Regions from separate parts of the Nonomuraea sp. NPDC049141 genome, predicted to be linked through region 3. Evidence: riboswitches for the same ligand, from Rfam matches in the RefSeq annotation. Region 3 holds a riboswitch; each other region holds the start of a gene.
The links. Region 3 has a riboswitch for cyclic di-AMP ahead of AB0B91_RS30045 (CHAP domain-containing protein). Riboswitches for the same ligand answer to the same signal wherever they lie in the genome.

Region 1 (4,111 bases), on a different contig from region 3:
CAGAGGCCGGCCACCGGCCGACCTCTGTTTCGCGCTCGCGAGGACTACTTGATCTTCACTACCACGGTGCCGCTGAACTTGTCGGCGAACGTCTGCTGCAGCGGCTTGTCCCAGAGCTGGGAGGCGCCGTTCAGCGCGACGGCGATCCCACCGAGCAGCGTCCCGACGACCGGGACGATGCCGGCGATGTATCCGCCCCAGGTGCCCGCGGCCCGCTTGAGCGCCACCTCGTTGGGCAGGCCGCCGGGCGGCAGCATGTTGCCCATGGGCACGATCTTGATACCCATGACCAGCTTGCCGACCGTCTGGCCGCTCATCTTGGTCATGAAGTATTCGTAGGCGACATATATCGCCGTCATGATGATGGTCTGCACGATCCCGTAGGCGAGCGGGCCCAGCAGGCCGCTCGTCGTACCGGTCACGGAGTTGTAGCTGCTGAGCAGGACGGCCGCGAGAATGAGGCCCAGCACCCCGGACACGATGCCGAAGATGACACCGTCGATGATCCTCGCCACGAGCCGCTGCCACCACTCGGCGAGCGGGGCCGGGGCTCCGGGCGGCTGCATCCCGTACGGCTGGGCGCCGTAACCGGGCTGCTGGCCGTACTGGGGCTGCTGCTGCCCGTATCCGGGCTGACCACCGTACTGCGGCGGCTGCTGACCGTATCCCGGCTGGGACTGCTGCTGCTGGCCATAGCCGGGCTGCTGACCGTAACCAGGCTGCTGACCCGACGGGGGCTGCTGCCCATAACCAGGCTGCTGACCGTAGCCGGGCTGCTGACCGTAACCAGGCTGCTGGCCCGACGGGGGCTGCTGCCCATAGCCGGGCTGCTGGCCGTAACCGGGCTGCGACTGCGGCTGCTGGCCATAACCCGGCTGGGACGGCTGCTGCTGCCCGTAACCGGGCTGCTGGCCGTAGCCCGGCTGCGACTGCGGCTGCTGACCGTAGTCCGGCTGGCCGTACTCGGGCTGCTGGCCCGAGGCCTGCTGCTGCCCGTAGCCGGGCTGCTGGCCGTATTCAGGTTGCTGGCCGTAGCCGGGCTGCTGCCCGTACTGGGGCTGCTGCTGGCCATATTGCGGCTGCTGACCGTAACCGGGCTGCTGGCCGTAGCCCGGCTGCTGCTGCTGGCCGTACTGCGGCTGCTGGCCGTAGCCCGGCTGCTGCTGCCCATAGTTGGGTTGCTGACCATAGGCGTCGTCCGCCCGGTAGCCAACGATCGTTGCATCCGGGTCGGGCCCGCCATAGGGGCGGCCCGCGTTGTGCTGTCCGTATTCGGGAGTCCCGCCAGGCGCAGAGTTCTCGCCGGATTCGTCCTGTGGATACGGCGGCTGTCCGGTGCTCACCGTGTCACCTCGCTTCGAGTGCGCATGTGGCACGTGTCAGGACACATGCCTGTGCTGCCCAACGTATCGACATAGGTATCAACAATCACCTTTCCCATTAGTCAAGGTCCGCGTCACCCGATGTCAGGTGGAGCAGCATGCGGGTGTTCCCCAGAGTGTTGGGCTTCACGTGTTCCAAGTCGAGGAACTCGGCGACACCCTCGTCGTACGAGGCCAGCAGCTCCGCGTAGACCTCTGGCGAGACCGGAGTGCCCTGAACCGGGCGGAATCCATGCCTCGCGAAGAAATCGACCTCAAAAGTCAGACAGAATACCCGGCGCAGGCCGAGCTCTCGGGCGGTCATGATCAAGGAGGAGACGATCCGGTGCCCGATTCCGAGGCCGCGGAACTCCGGGTTGACGGCCACCGTGCGAATCTCCGCGAGATCCTCCCAAAGCACATGCAGCGCGCCACAACCGACCACCTGGCCGCCGCGCTCGGCGATCCAGAACTCCTGCACGTCCTCGTACAGGGTGACGGTGGCCTTCTCCAGAAGCCGTGGTCCAGCGCCCGCATAGGTGTCGACCAGGCGCCTTATCGTCCTGACATCCGGCGTGCGGGCACGCCGGACGACGGTTTCCGTGTCCGGGACTGTCACTTCGGCGACCTGCTCCATGGGTCTCCAGAGTACAGATCCGATTACGGCTCCCCCCTAACTGCGACCTCTCCCCCATCTCATGACATCTGGTGGTTGATCGATCACGATGGGGGATCCCTTGGCTTCTAGGCTTCCATGTCTTGGCGAACTTGGTGGAAAAAGGACATAAAGTCTGTTCTGTACGGCCAAGCACGAGACCCTCTCGTGACCCTTCGGTTGCGAAACCTCTACTGACTTGGCAGTTCTGGTTGAGCACGAACGCGGAGTGCACTAGTGTCCAGCGACGATGTCACCCGCGCGAGCCAAGCGTGGAGACGCGCCCAATCTCCGCGAGGAGAACCGGGGACCCGCCGGTGGCGAGCTCATCCTGACGCCACCCTGGGGTGAATCCGAGCGATTCGTTCGGTAGGGCTGCTCCGGCCCGAACCCGTCAGCTAACCCGGTAGGCGCCGATGAGAGGAGCTGGTTGGTGAAGTACACCCGCAATCGCGAGGGGAAGCCGGCGGGCGCTCATGCCCGCCCTCCGGGATCCCGGAAAGCCTCCACCCGCTTGGGTGTCATCGCGGCGACCGTCGCCACCCTCCTGCTCGCCATCCCCGTCGCCTCCGCCGTCGCCGATCCCAAGCCCTCGCTGAAGGCCCTGTCCAAGCAGGCCGAGGAGCTCCACACCCAGATCGAGACGCTCAGCGAGCAGTACAACGGCCAGCGGGAGAAGCTCAAGACCGCCAAGAAGGCGGTCGAGTCGGCCCAGAAGACGCTGGCCGCCAGCGAGTCCGATCTCGCCACCAAGCGCGCCAAGGCCGCCTTGCTGGCCCAGAACGCCTACATGAACGGCGGCCTCGGCCACTCCCTGGCGTTCGCCTCCTCCGACGACCCCGAGAGCTTCCTCGACCGGGCGGCCACCACCGACGCGCTGGAACAGCAGCAGGGCGCCGAGGTCAACCTGGTGACCGCGGCCAGGGAGGCCGCCGAGCGGGCCAGGACCAGCGCCAAGACGCGCATCGACGAGGTCCAGGAGATCGTCGACGGCCTCGACACCAAGCGTGACAAGATCACCAAGCTGGTCTCCAAGGTCGAGAGCAGCCTCTTCAAGCGCGCGATCGGCGAGGCGGGCCGCCCTGGCACCCGCGCCGTGAAGGTGAGCCTGCCGGTCATCGGCGCCGACAAGGCCGCCATAGCCGCCAGGTGGGCGCTCACGCAGCAGCTCAAGCCCTACGTCTGGGGCGCCGAGGGCCCGAGCTCGTACGACTGCTCCGGCCTGGTGATGGCGGCCTACCAGCGGGTGGGCATCTCACTGCCGCACTACACCGGCGATCAGTGGACGGCCGGCCGGCACATCTCCAAGGAGGAGCTGCGCGCCGGCGATCTGGTCTTCTTCTACGGCGACCTGCATCACGTCGGCATCTACATCGGTGGCGGCATGATGGTCCACGCGCCGCAGACCGGCGACGTCGTGCGCATCGCGTCCATCGCTCGCCGTCCGTTCGCGGGCGCCGTACGCATCGCCGACTGAACCTCCGGCCCGGCGGCGCGGTCAGATGAGCTGACGGCGGGCGGCCCAGGCCACGGCCTCGATCGCGGTGGCGACTCCGATGCGGTCGCAGATACCCCGTAGTCTCCGGCGTACCGTGCGCCCGCTGATATCCAGTCGTCTGCCCACCCGGTCAACCGTGACTCCCTTGGCAAGCTCCGCCAGCAACGCCAGATCCGCATGGCTGAGCTCGACGCCCTCAGTGAGCACATACATCGGGAGCCCTCCCCCCAACAGCAGAACTCGAGACGTCTCTGTCCGAGCAGAGCTGCTCGTCTCGCAGACGGTAAACGCATTCTGGAAAGGTCGTCAAGCAAGCCAATCCTCACATTTGACGATCAACATTGACATGATCCTCTATATGTGAAGTACTCGCCATATGTCGGCACACTTCGGGGCCTGATGGGCGAGCACAGCCGTCCTTACAAGGGCTCCGACCCATCACTGCCGAGCATCGCGGACATGCTGGGCTTCGATCCTTGAGACATGGCTTTTCCTCCGCGCCCCATATACGAAATATCGGGAAATACAGCGGCATGCGCCACTCTTTCGTACCCCGGGTCGGCGGTACGTACGAGCCCTGCCGCACGATCCCCCTTT
Region 2 (4,111 bases), on a different contig from region 3:
CGAGCGCCCCGGCGTCAGAGGCGTGCCCGCGCGCGCCCTGGCCGACGACGATCCGCAGCTGCTCGACCAACTGCTCGCGCTGCCGCAGGTGCACCTGATCATCGACGGCTACAACGTGACCAAGACCGGCTACGGCACGCTGACCCTGGCCGATCAGCGCACCCGGCTGATGACCGGCCTCGGCGGGCTGGTCGCGCAGACCAGGGTCGAGGTGACCGTGGTCTTCGACGGCGCCGAGCTCAACGCGCCCGTCCAGGTGGTGGCGCCGCGCGGCGTGCGGGTGCTGTTCAGCGCGCCCGGCGAGATCGCCGACGACCTGATCCGCCAGCTCGTACGGGCCGAGCCGCCCGGCCGGGCCATGGCGGTGGTCTCCTCCGATCGCGAGGTGGCCGAGTCCGTCCGCCGCATGGGAGCCAGACCGGTTCCGTCAGGTCTGCTGCTGCGCCGGCTGGGCCGCGCCTAGATTACGAATCTGCCGTTCAGTTCAAAGCGCACCCGCCACTTCTGTACCATTTCGCCCCAGATGTATTCCCTGGGAGGCGACACTGTGAGGTTTGGCCGGGTGCCACTGGCTGCGGGTCTCGCGATCGGGCTGCTGCTGTCCCCAACGAGCGAGGCACTGGCCGCGCCGAAGCCCACGATCAAGCAGGCGAAAGCCAAGCTCAGAAAGCTGAACGACAAGGCCGACAAGGTCGTCGACCGCTACAACACGGCGACCGAGAAGTACAAGGCGGCCCAGGGCGAGTACGGCAAGCTGAACGCGAGCTACAAGCGCAAGCTGGAGACGGTCGCCACGCTGCGCGCCCAGGTGGTCGCGATGGCCGTCGACACCTACAAGCTCGGCCCCGACGCCGGCTCCTGGCCCACGATGGTCGGCCAGCCGGACCCCACGGGCATGCTGGGCGGCCTGGCGCTCGCGGACCAGTTGTCGCAGGAGAAGGTAGCGCGGCTGGCCGCCTTCGACCGGGAGAACCGCGGGCTCAAGGACGAGCGCGACAAGGCCGAGACGGCGCTGCAGGCGGCCGACAAGGAGCGCGACGGGGTCGAGAAGGAGCGCTCGGAGGTCCGCAAGCTCATCGCGCAGCAGAAGAAGCTGCTCGAGAAGCTCGGCGCCTACAAGACCGGCGACCCGAACAGCACCGGCATCAAGTACACGGGCGCGGCCTCCGGTAACGCCGCCGCGGTGCTCAGGTTCGCGTACGCGCAGGTGGGCAAGCCGTACGTGTTCGGCGGTACGGGGCCGCGCGGCTGGGACTGCTCGGGGCTCACACAGGCGTCGTGGCGCGCGGGAGGCGTCTCTCTGCCCCGCACCACCTGGCAGCAGTGGGCCTGGGGGTCCTCTCGCAAGGTGGATCTGAAGGATCTGCAGCCGGGCGATCTCATCTTCAGCTCGGGGCTGGGGCATGTGAGCATTTATGCGGGCAACGGGCAGATCGTCCATGCGCCCCAGACCGGCGACGTGGTCAAAGTCGTCACCCTCTCCTCATATGGCGGCACGCTGGTTGGGGCTATCCGTCCGTAGCTCTCTTTTTATGAGCGTTATTTTTTGTACGGGGCGCGCTTCTCCGGTGGAGGGCTGGGCGTTTCTTTTTTGCTCTTGTACGGCCAGCCCGGTGAGCCCCACCCGCCCTACGTGGCTGGGACCTGTCCAGGGGCACGCTTCTCCGGTGGAGCCGGCTGGGCGCCGTGACGTGCGCATTCTTGGCCCCGGTCCGTGGATTTCGGCGGCCGGTGTCATGCCTAGAAGTGAGAAATGCCACCTCGGTGTCTGTGTTCCCGGTGTGGCTTGCCTGGCCTTTTCGGCGTGCGAGTGACCTCGGCCGACGACAACGCCCGTAGTTGGGTCGGCGTCGCCTGGGCCGTCAGCGCGAGCTCCACGTGCGGGAGGCGGAGTTTCGGCGGGCGGCTCGTATCGACCATACCGGCGGCAGGGCCGTGCTCGGCGTGATTTCCGCATACTTGCTGATCCGCGACGTTCGACGGGAGTCGTACCTGTCCTGGGGTCTCGGCGGCAAGATCCCTCAGGCGCCTGGAGATCGTCGAGGGCCTGTTGCTAACGGGATTAGTGGTGCAGAAGTGACGAATGGGACCTGACAGATCGGAGTTTCGTCAAGTGTGAGAAGGGTCACATTTGCGTAACATAAACCGCTGTTCCATCTGGGATTGCGGTCCTGACTGAGGGTCCTGCCTGATCCTGACAACCCCATGACGCCTTTGCCAGTTCGTTACTGAGGGCGTAGCTTCTGGCCTCGCGGCGAACAAGCCATGGCGTCGCGGCTCTCATCGGGTCTCCGATGTGGACAGATAAAAAAACCGTTTGGTCACCGCCGTTCCCCATGTCATCGATTTGGGCGGTGATCTGCCGAGTCCGTGCAGTCAGGAGGCACGGAGCCGGGGACCCAGCGATCCCGTCCCAGGGATCAGGGGTGAATCGGCGCTTATCGCGCCGTAGGGCGACTTCCAGGCCCGAATCCGTCAGCTAACCCGGTAGGCGTTCGTGGAAGATCCAAGGAGAAATCCTGTCTACCTCCCCGCATAACCCCCGTCTGTCCCGCCTTGCCCTGAGTGGCGCAGCACTCACGATGACCGTGACGGCCGGAGGTGTGGTCCTCCACGCCCCGACGGCGCAGGCGACGACAGCGCGCGAACCGGCCGGTATTTCCCGGACGACCACCACGGCGGGTAAGACCGTCAAGTCCGTGAAGAAGGCCGCGCGCCAGACGGCGGTCGCTCGGCAACAGGCTAGGGCCCGCACGGCCGTATCCGTGGCCAAGGACCAGCTCGGTGACCCGTACCGTTACGGGGCCACAGGACCTGGCTCCTTCGACTGCTCCGGTCTCGTCCAGTACGCCTGGAAGAAGGCCGGCGTCAAGATCCCACGCGTGACGAACAGCCAGTTCGCGCGTATCAAGAAGAAGGTCTCCTGGAAGAATCTGAAGCCAGGCGATCTGCTGTTCTTCCATGGGCTCGGGCACGTTGGCATGTTCGTCGGCAACGGCAAGATGATTCATTCGCCGAGAACGGGTCAGACGGTGCGCATCGAGAAGCTCAGTGGATGGCGCAAGGCGTCGTTCGCGGGTGCGGTGCGTCCCGGCCTGTAAGGCGGTGCGTATCTGCCTGTAAGACCGTCACGAAGGTCCCGTCCCGCTGGGGACGGGACCTTCGCGCGTCTCGGCCCACTTCACCGGATGGACCTGTGGCAAGTGCCGGTCCGTCTTGCCGGGGTCCCCTCAGGCGTGCGGGTCCGTCTTGCCGAGGTGTCCCCTTATGCGTGCGCGTCCTGTTCGCCGGAACGTCCTCTCATGTGTGCGGGTCCGTCTCGCTGGGGTGTCCCTCATGCGTGCCGGGACTGCCCGTGACGGCCGGGCTCCTGTGGTGGGCGACTACGATCGGGGAACGTGTCCGTGCAGGTGAGCCGCCGAGTCGTGGTGGCGGGGGTGCTGCTCCTGGCCCTCGCCTCGGCCAGTGCCGTCCCGCACCAGGCCGCCGGGCCGGCTGACCTCTCGGCGACGGTTCGTGACCTGCCGCTTGGTGGTGGCCATCAACGTGCGACGCTTGGCGGCCCATTGTCCGGTGGTGGCGATCAACGTGCGACCCTTGGCGACCTGTTGTCTGGCAGTCGCGATCAACGTGCGACGGATGGCAACCCTCCGTCCGCTGATCGCGATCAATCTGTGGAGGTTCGTGACCTGCCGTCCGGTAGTCGTGAGCAGCCGGTAGCGACGCCCGGTGATCGCGAGGTTCCGGCGGAGGCGCGGGGCCTCTGGGGTGACGGGGTGGATGTCGTACGGGGTGCGCGGTCGGTCGTGGTCGGGCACCACGCGGACACCGAACTGCTCCGAGACCTGGCGCGCCGGGCCGACGCCGCCGGGACGCGCGTCTCCGCCGTTCTCGGACGGCCGGTGCGGCCCGTGGTGCTCGTGCCTGGTTCGACGGCCGAGGCCGCCCGGGTGGCCGGGGTGGGGAGTGTCGCCGGGCTGGCGGCGGTGGCCGATGGGGGGCGGGTCGTCGTGGTGCCCGAATACTTCGGGCGACTGACCCCGACCGGGCGGGACGTTGTGCTCACCCACGAGCTCACCCATGTCGCCGCCGGGACGGAGCGGCTGCCTGT
Region 3 (4,111 bases):
TGCGGGCGCAGGTGGCGGGGTTGGGTGCGCAGGCGGCGGTGCGGGCGATCGCCCGGGTCGCCGGCGTCTACGCCAACCGGCGCGCCACCAAGAAACGCGCTCACATCTTCCGGCCGCACGGCGCCGTCCCCTACGACGCCCGGCTGCTCAGCTGGAACCGTGACGCCCGCACGGTGTCGCTGTGGACGCCCACCGGCCGCGTCACCATCTCCTACACCGGCCGGCCCGAAGACCTCAAAGCCGTAGACGCGCTGCCGCTCGGTGAGGCCGACCTGATCTGTCGCCGCGGCGTGTGGCTGCTGCAGGTCGCCCTCACCTTGCCTAAGCCGGCGGTGCGGGAGCCGGTCGGTGGCTTCGTCGGGGTGGATCAGGGCGTGGCGAACCTGGCGGTCACCTCCGATGGCGCGGTGCTGCCCGAACCCGCGCTGGCCGGGCCGATCGGCGGCAACGGCCACGTCCGCACGCTGCGGGAACGGCGGCACCGGCAACGCCGACGGCTGCAGAAGAAGGGCACGTCGGCGGCGCGTCGGGTGCTGCGCCGCCTGTCTGGGGCGAGATCCTCCGCAACGGCACCGACGGCGCCGTCCTGCTCGGCTCCCCTGAAGGCGGCGGACACAGCGTCGACCCCGGGACGGACCTCCTCATCGACATCCAGGTTCTCTACCCAGACGAAAGCCCCGCCTGCGAACGCCTCATCGGCCTGAACGCCCAGCAACTGGGCTGACCCGGCGAGCAGGCAACCCACGCAGAACTCCCCGCGAAGCCGTGGCCTCGCGGGGGGATCGGCCGGGTGGGGGCCGGTCTTGCGTCAGATGTGCTCGGCGGGGTTCGCCGGGAGGTAGAAGTTCCAGCTGCCGTGTCCCTCGTGGGCGCCACCCGCGGGGCAGTGCCCGTTGTCGGGGCGACCGTTCCACCAAAGGGTGTAGCACTTGTTACAGAACCGCCAGTTGTCCTGCTGGGTCGTCGGTGACATGTCCCCTCCTGCGGTATCGAGAACCGGCGCGTTGTCCGGCCATCGCCAGTGTTGGAGGTGACGGGCGGACCCGTACATCCCCAAACTTGGGGGGTTACGGCCGGATAATGCGGTGTTCGGTGGAACGTGATGGCCTTTCGGCTGTTCCGAAACAACACGCCCGGGAAGACGCCGACGAGCGCTCGCCCAAAGGACGCGCGCTCGTCGACAGGAAAGCTTGTGGGGGAGAGTCGGGCCGGAGGGCTCGGGGAGTAGCCGTCAGCCGGTGTAGTTCGGGTATCCGTAGCCGACCACCTGGGACTTCGGCCGGACGCGCTGGGCGACCGTGCCGTTGCCGGTGTTGCCCTCGATCGTGGAGATCGTACCGTTGCCGTTGTCCTTGACGACGAATCCGACATGCTGGATGTCGTCCAGGCTCTTGCTGCCGCTCCACGAGAAGAACACCACGGCGCCCGGCTTCGGGGCCTGGCCCCAGCGGTGGTTCTTGGCGAACCAGCGGGCGTGCTCGACGGTGTAGGCGTCCCAGCCGACCATGCTGCGCGCGCCGGTGTGCGCGCCGACCCAGGAGACGAACATCGAGCACCAGGCGGCGTTCAGGTACTCCTGCCTGCTGCCGCCGTCACGCTTGACGGTCTCCAGGGCGCGCGGCGTGTTCATGTACCACTTCTGGAACTTGGTGCCGCCGCCGGCGGCGTCCTCGGTGGTGCCGACCTGGGCCTTGGCCAGGGCCAGGACCTGCGCGGCCGAGATCTTGGCCTTGGCCTGGACCTTGACCTCCGGGTGGTCCGCGGGCGCGGCGGCGTGCTGCTGAGTGCCGGAACTGATGGTCTCCGCGTGGGCGGTGGACTGCCCGCCGATGGCGGCGGCCGCGACGGCCACACCGAGGGCGGCCTGGGCGAAGGTCAGTTTGGGGGCACGGGTAAGACGACTCATGGCCATCGAGGGGGTTCTCCTTGCTTCCATGCCGCTTACCGGGTTAGCTGACGGGTTCGGGCGTGGAAGCTGCCCTACGGCACTGACGTGCCGATTCACCCCAAAGGACATGGGTCCCCGGTTCCGCACGAGGCGGATTCAGCGGTCACAGGACGATCCTGTGATACTTGCGCGATGGTCAGGCAAAGAACCGGACAAACAGGTACGTATGCCTTAGATGTCGTACAAGGTAATACATGGGGCAAGAGGATTACAAATAGCAAAACTCCTGGTCAGGAGAGTTGCCCCCGTGCATCTGCCAGAAGCCCCATCATGGCAAGGCTTTCGTCAAGTGGCATGATCGCGGATTCTTTACTTCCCGCGGCCACGGCGGCCCGCACCTCGCGGACTTCGCCGGCGTATCCGTTGTCCGCCGGATCGAGCACGAGCTCCTCCGTCTCCATCGACGGCCCGCTCAGCACGACCCGCTCCGGCGCCCAGAACGGCGCCTTGATGTCCGCGCGCATGCCGGTCCCCACCACGTAGGCGTCGTTCGCGTACGGGCCCAGCAGCGAGCACTCCACCAGAGCCCGCCGGCCGCCCGAATAGACCAGCACCCCGCCCGCCTCCGCGTCCACCCCCGAGGGCGCCAGCGAGCCCGTGACGTGCGCCCGCTCCGGCATCCCGAGCAGGAGCTGCGCCAGCCCGAACGAGTAGACGCCCAGGTCGAGCAGTGCCCCGCCGCCCAGCTCCGGCGCCCACAGCCGGTGCGCGGGGTCGTACGGCAACGTGAAGCCGAACGACGCCTGGACCGAGCGGATCTCCTCGAACCGGGGATCGGCGGCCACCCGCTGAATCAGCGGGTTGAACCGCATCCACATGGCCTCCATCAGGAAGACCCCGGCCTCGCGCGCGAGGCGTACCATCCGCTCCGCGTCGGCGACGGACGCGGCGAGCGGCTTCTCGCACAGCACCGCCTTGCCCGCCGCGATCGCCGCCTCGACCACCTCCAGGTGCTGGGCGTGCGGGGTCGCCACGTAGACCGCGTCGACGGCGGGGTCGGCGCACAACTGCTCGTACGAGCCGTACGCCGACTCGGCGCCCAGTTCCGAGGCCAGTGCCCGCGCGCGGCCGAGGTCGCGGGAGCCGACGGCGGCCACCCGCATCCCCGGCTCAGCCGCGATGACCGTGCCGACCCGCTTGGCGATGACACCCGTGGCCGCGATACCCCATGCGAAATTCTTCATGGGGGGAGATCGTAGGGAATCAACCCATCCAGTGGAAAGTGTCCGGATCGGGACCGATGCGGCCATCCGTCGTGTTCATGGCGCCGATCGCCGCCATGTCCTCGGCGTCGAGGACGAAGTCGAACACCTCGAAGTTCTCCTTGATCCGGGCCGGTGTGACCGACTTGGGGATCACCACGTTGCCGAGCTGGATGTGCCAGCGCAGCACGATCTGCGCGGGCGTCCTGCCGTACTTCTCCGACAGCACGGCCAGCGCCGGGTCGCCGAGCAGGCCCTGGCCCTGCCCCAGCGGGCTCCACGCCTCGGTGAGGATGCCGTTGGCCTCGTGGAACTCCCGCAGCCGCCGTTGCTGGAAGTACGGGTGCAGCTCGATCTGGTTGATGGACGGCGTGATCTCCGCCTCGTCGATCACCCGGGTGAGCGTCTCGACGGTGAAGTTGGACACACCGATCGCCTTCGCCCGCCCCTGACGGTAGATCTTCTCGAGGCCGCGCCACGCCTGCATGTACGTGCCGTGCTCCGGCAACGGCCAGTGGATCAGATAGAGATCCACGTAGTCGAGCCCGAGCCGCGACAGGCTCTCGTCGAACGCCTCCTCGGCCCGGCCGTGGTCGGGATTGAAGAGCTTGGTGGTGACGAACAGCTTCTCGCGCGGGATCCCCGAGGCGCGCACGGCACGGCCGACGCCCTCCTCGTTCCCGTAGGCGCTGGCGGTGTCGACGTGGCGGTAACCGACCTCCAGAGCGGTCGTCACGACCTGCTCGGCCACGTCGCTAGGCACCTGCCAGACGCCGAACCCGAGCTGCGGCACCTGTACGCCGTCCGTATTGAGTAGTAGCGAGTTCATGGTCTCCATTGTTCACGTGTCGTTTCTGACGGCTTAAGGCGGGCGGGCTAGCTTGAAGCGGTCGTTAATGGGCCACACCACGCGGGGAGATCAGAGTGGGCAAACAGGCGTCGGCCTGGGTGGAGTCCCCGC

Region 1: another riboswitch for cyclic di-AMP. It lies ahead of AB0B91_RS18400 (NlpC/P60 family protein); the one in region 3 lies ahead of AB0B91_RS30045 (CHAP domain-containing protein).
Region 2: another riboswitch for cyclic di-AMP. It lies ahead of AB0B91_RS12570 (C40 family peptidase); the one in region 3 lies ahead of AB0B91_RS30045 (CHAP domain-containing protein).

Annotation. Positions count from the first base shown of each region.
Region 1 is NZ_JBEZDR010000005.1:492,863-496,973, forward strand. Features, by position in the region: gene AB0B91_RS18390 (RDD family protein) at 45-1,343, opposite strand; gene AB0B91_RS18395 (amino-acid N-acetyltransferase) at 1,441-1,998, opposite strand; cyclic di-AMP (ydaO/yuaA leader) riboswitch at 2,288-2,444, shown strand; gene AB0B91_RS18400 (NlpC/P60 family protein) at 2,450-3,493, shown strand; gene AB0B91_RS18405 (LuxR C-terminal-related transcriptional regulator) at 3,515-3,727, opposite strand.
Region 2 is NZ_JBEZDR010000004.1:66,904-71,014, forward strand. Features, by position in the region: gene AB0B91_RS12560 (NYN domain-containing protein) at 1-463, shown strand, start outside; gene AB0B91_RS12565 (NlpC/P60 family protein) at 563-1,522, shown strand; cyclic di-AMP (ydaO/yuaA leader) riboswitch at 2,351-2,509, shown strand; gene AB0B91_RS12570 (C40 family peptidase) at 2,700-3,101, shown strand; gene AB0B91_RS12575 (hypothetical protein) at 3,384-3,587, opposite strand; gene AB0B91_RS12580 (hypothetical protein) at 3,675-4,111, shown strand, end outside.
Region 3 is NZ_JBEZDR010000010.1:196,377-200,487, forward strand. Features, by position in the region: gene AB0B91_RS30035 (hypothetical protein) at 1-704, shown strand, start outside; gene AB0B91_RS30040 (hypothetical protein) at 809-973, opposite strand; gene AB0B91_RS30045 (CHAP domain-containing protein) at 1,232-1,912, opposite strand; cyclic di-AMP (ydaO/yuaA leader) riboswitch at 1,924-2,060, opposite strand; gene AB0B91_RS30050 (Gfo/Idh/MocA family oxidoreductase) at 2,179-3,132, opposite strand; gene AB0B91_RS30055 (aldo/keto reductase) at 3,152-3,979, opposite strand; gene AB0B91_RS30060 (hypothetical protein) at 4,075-4,111, shown strand, end outside.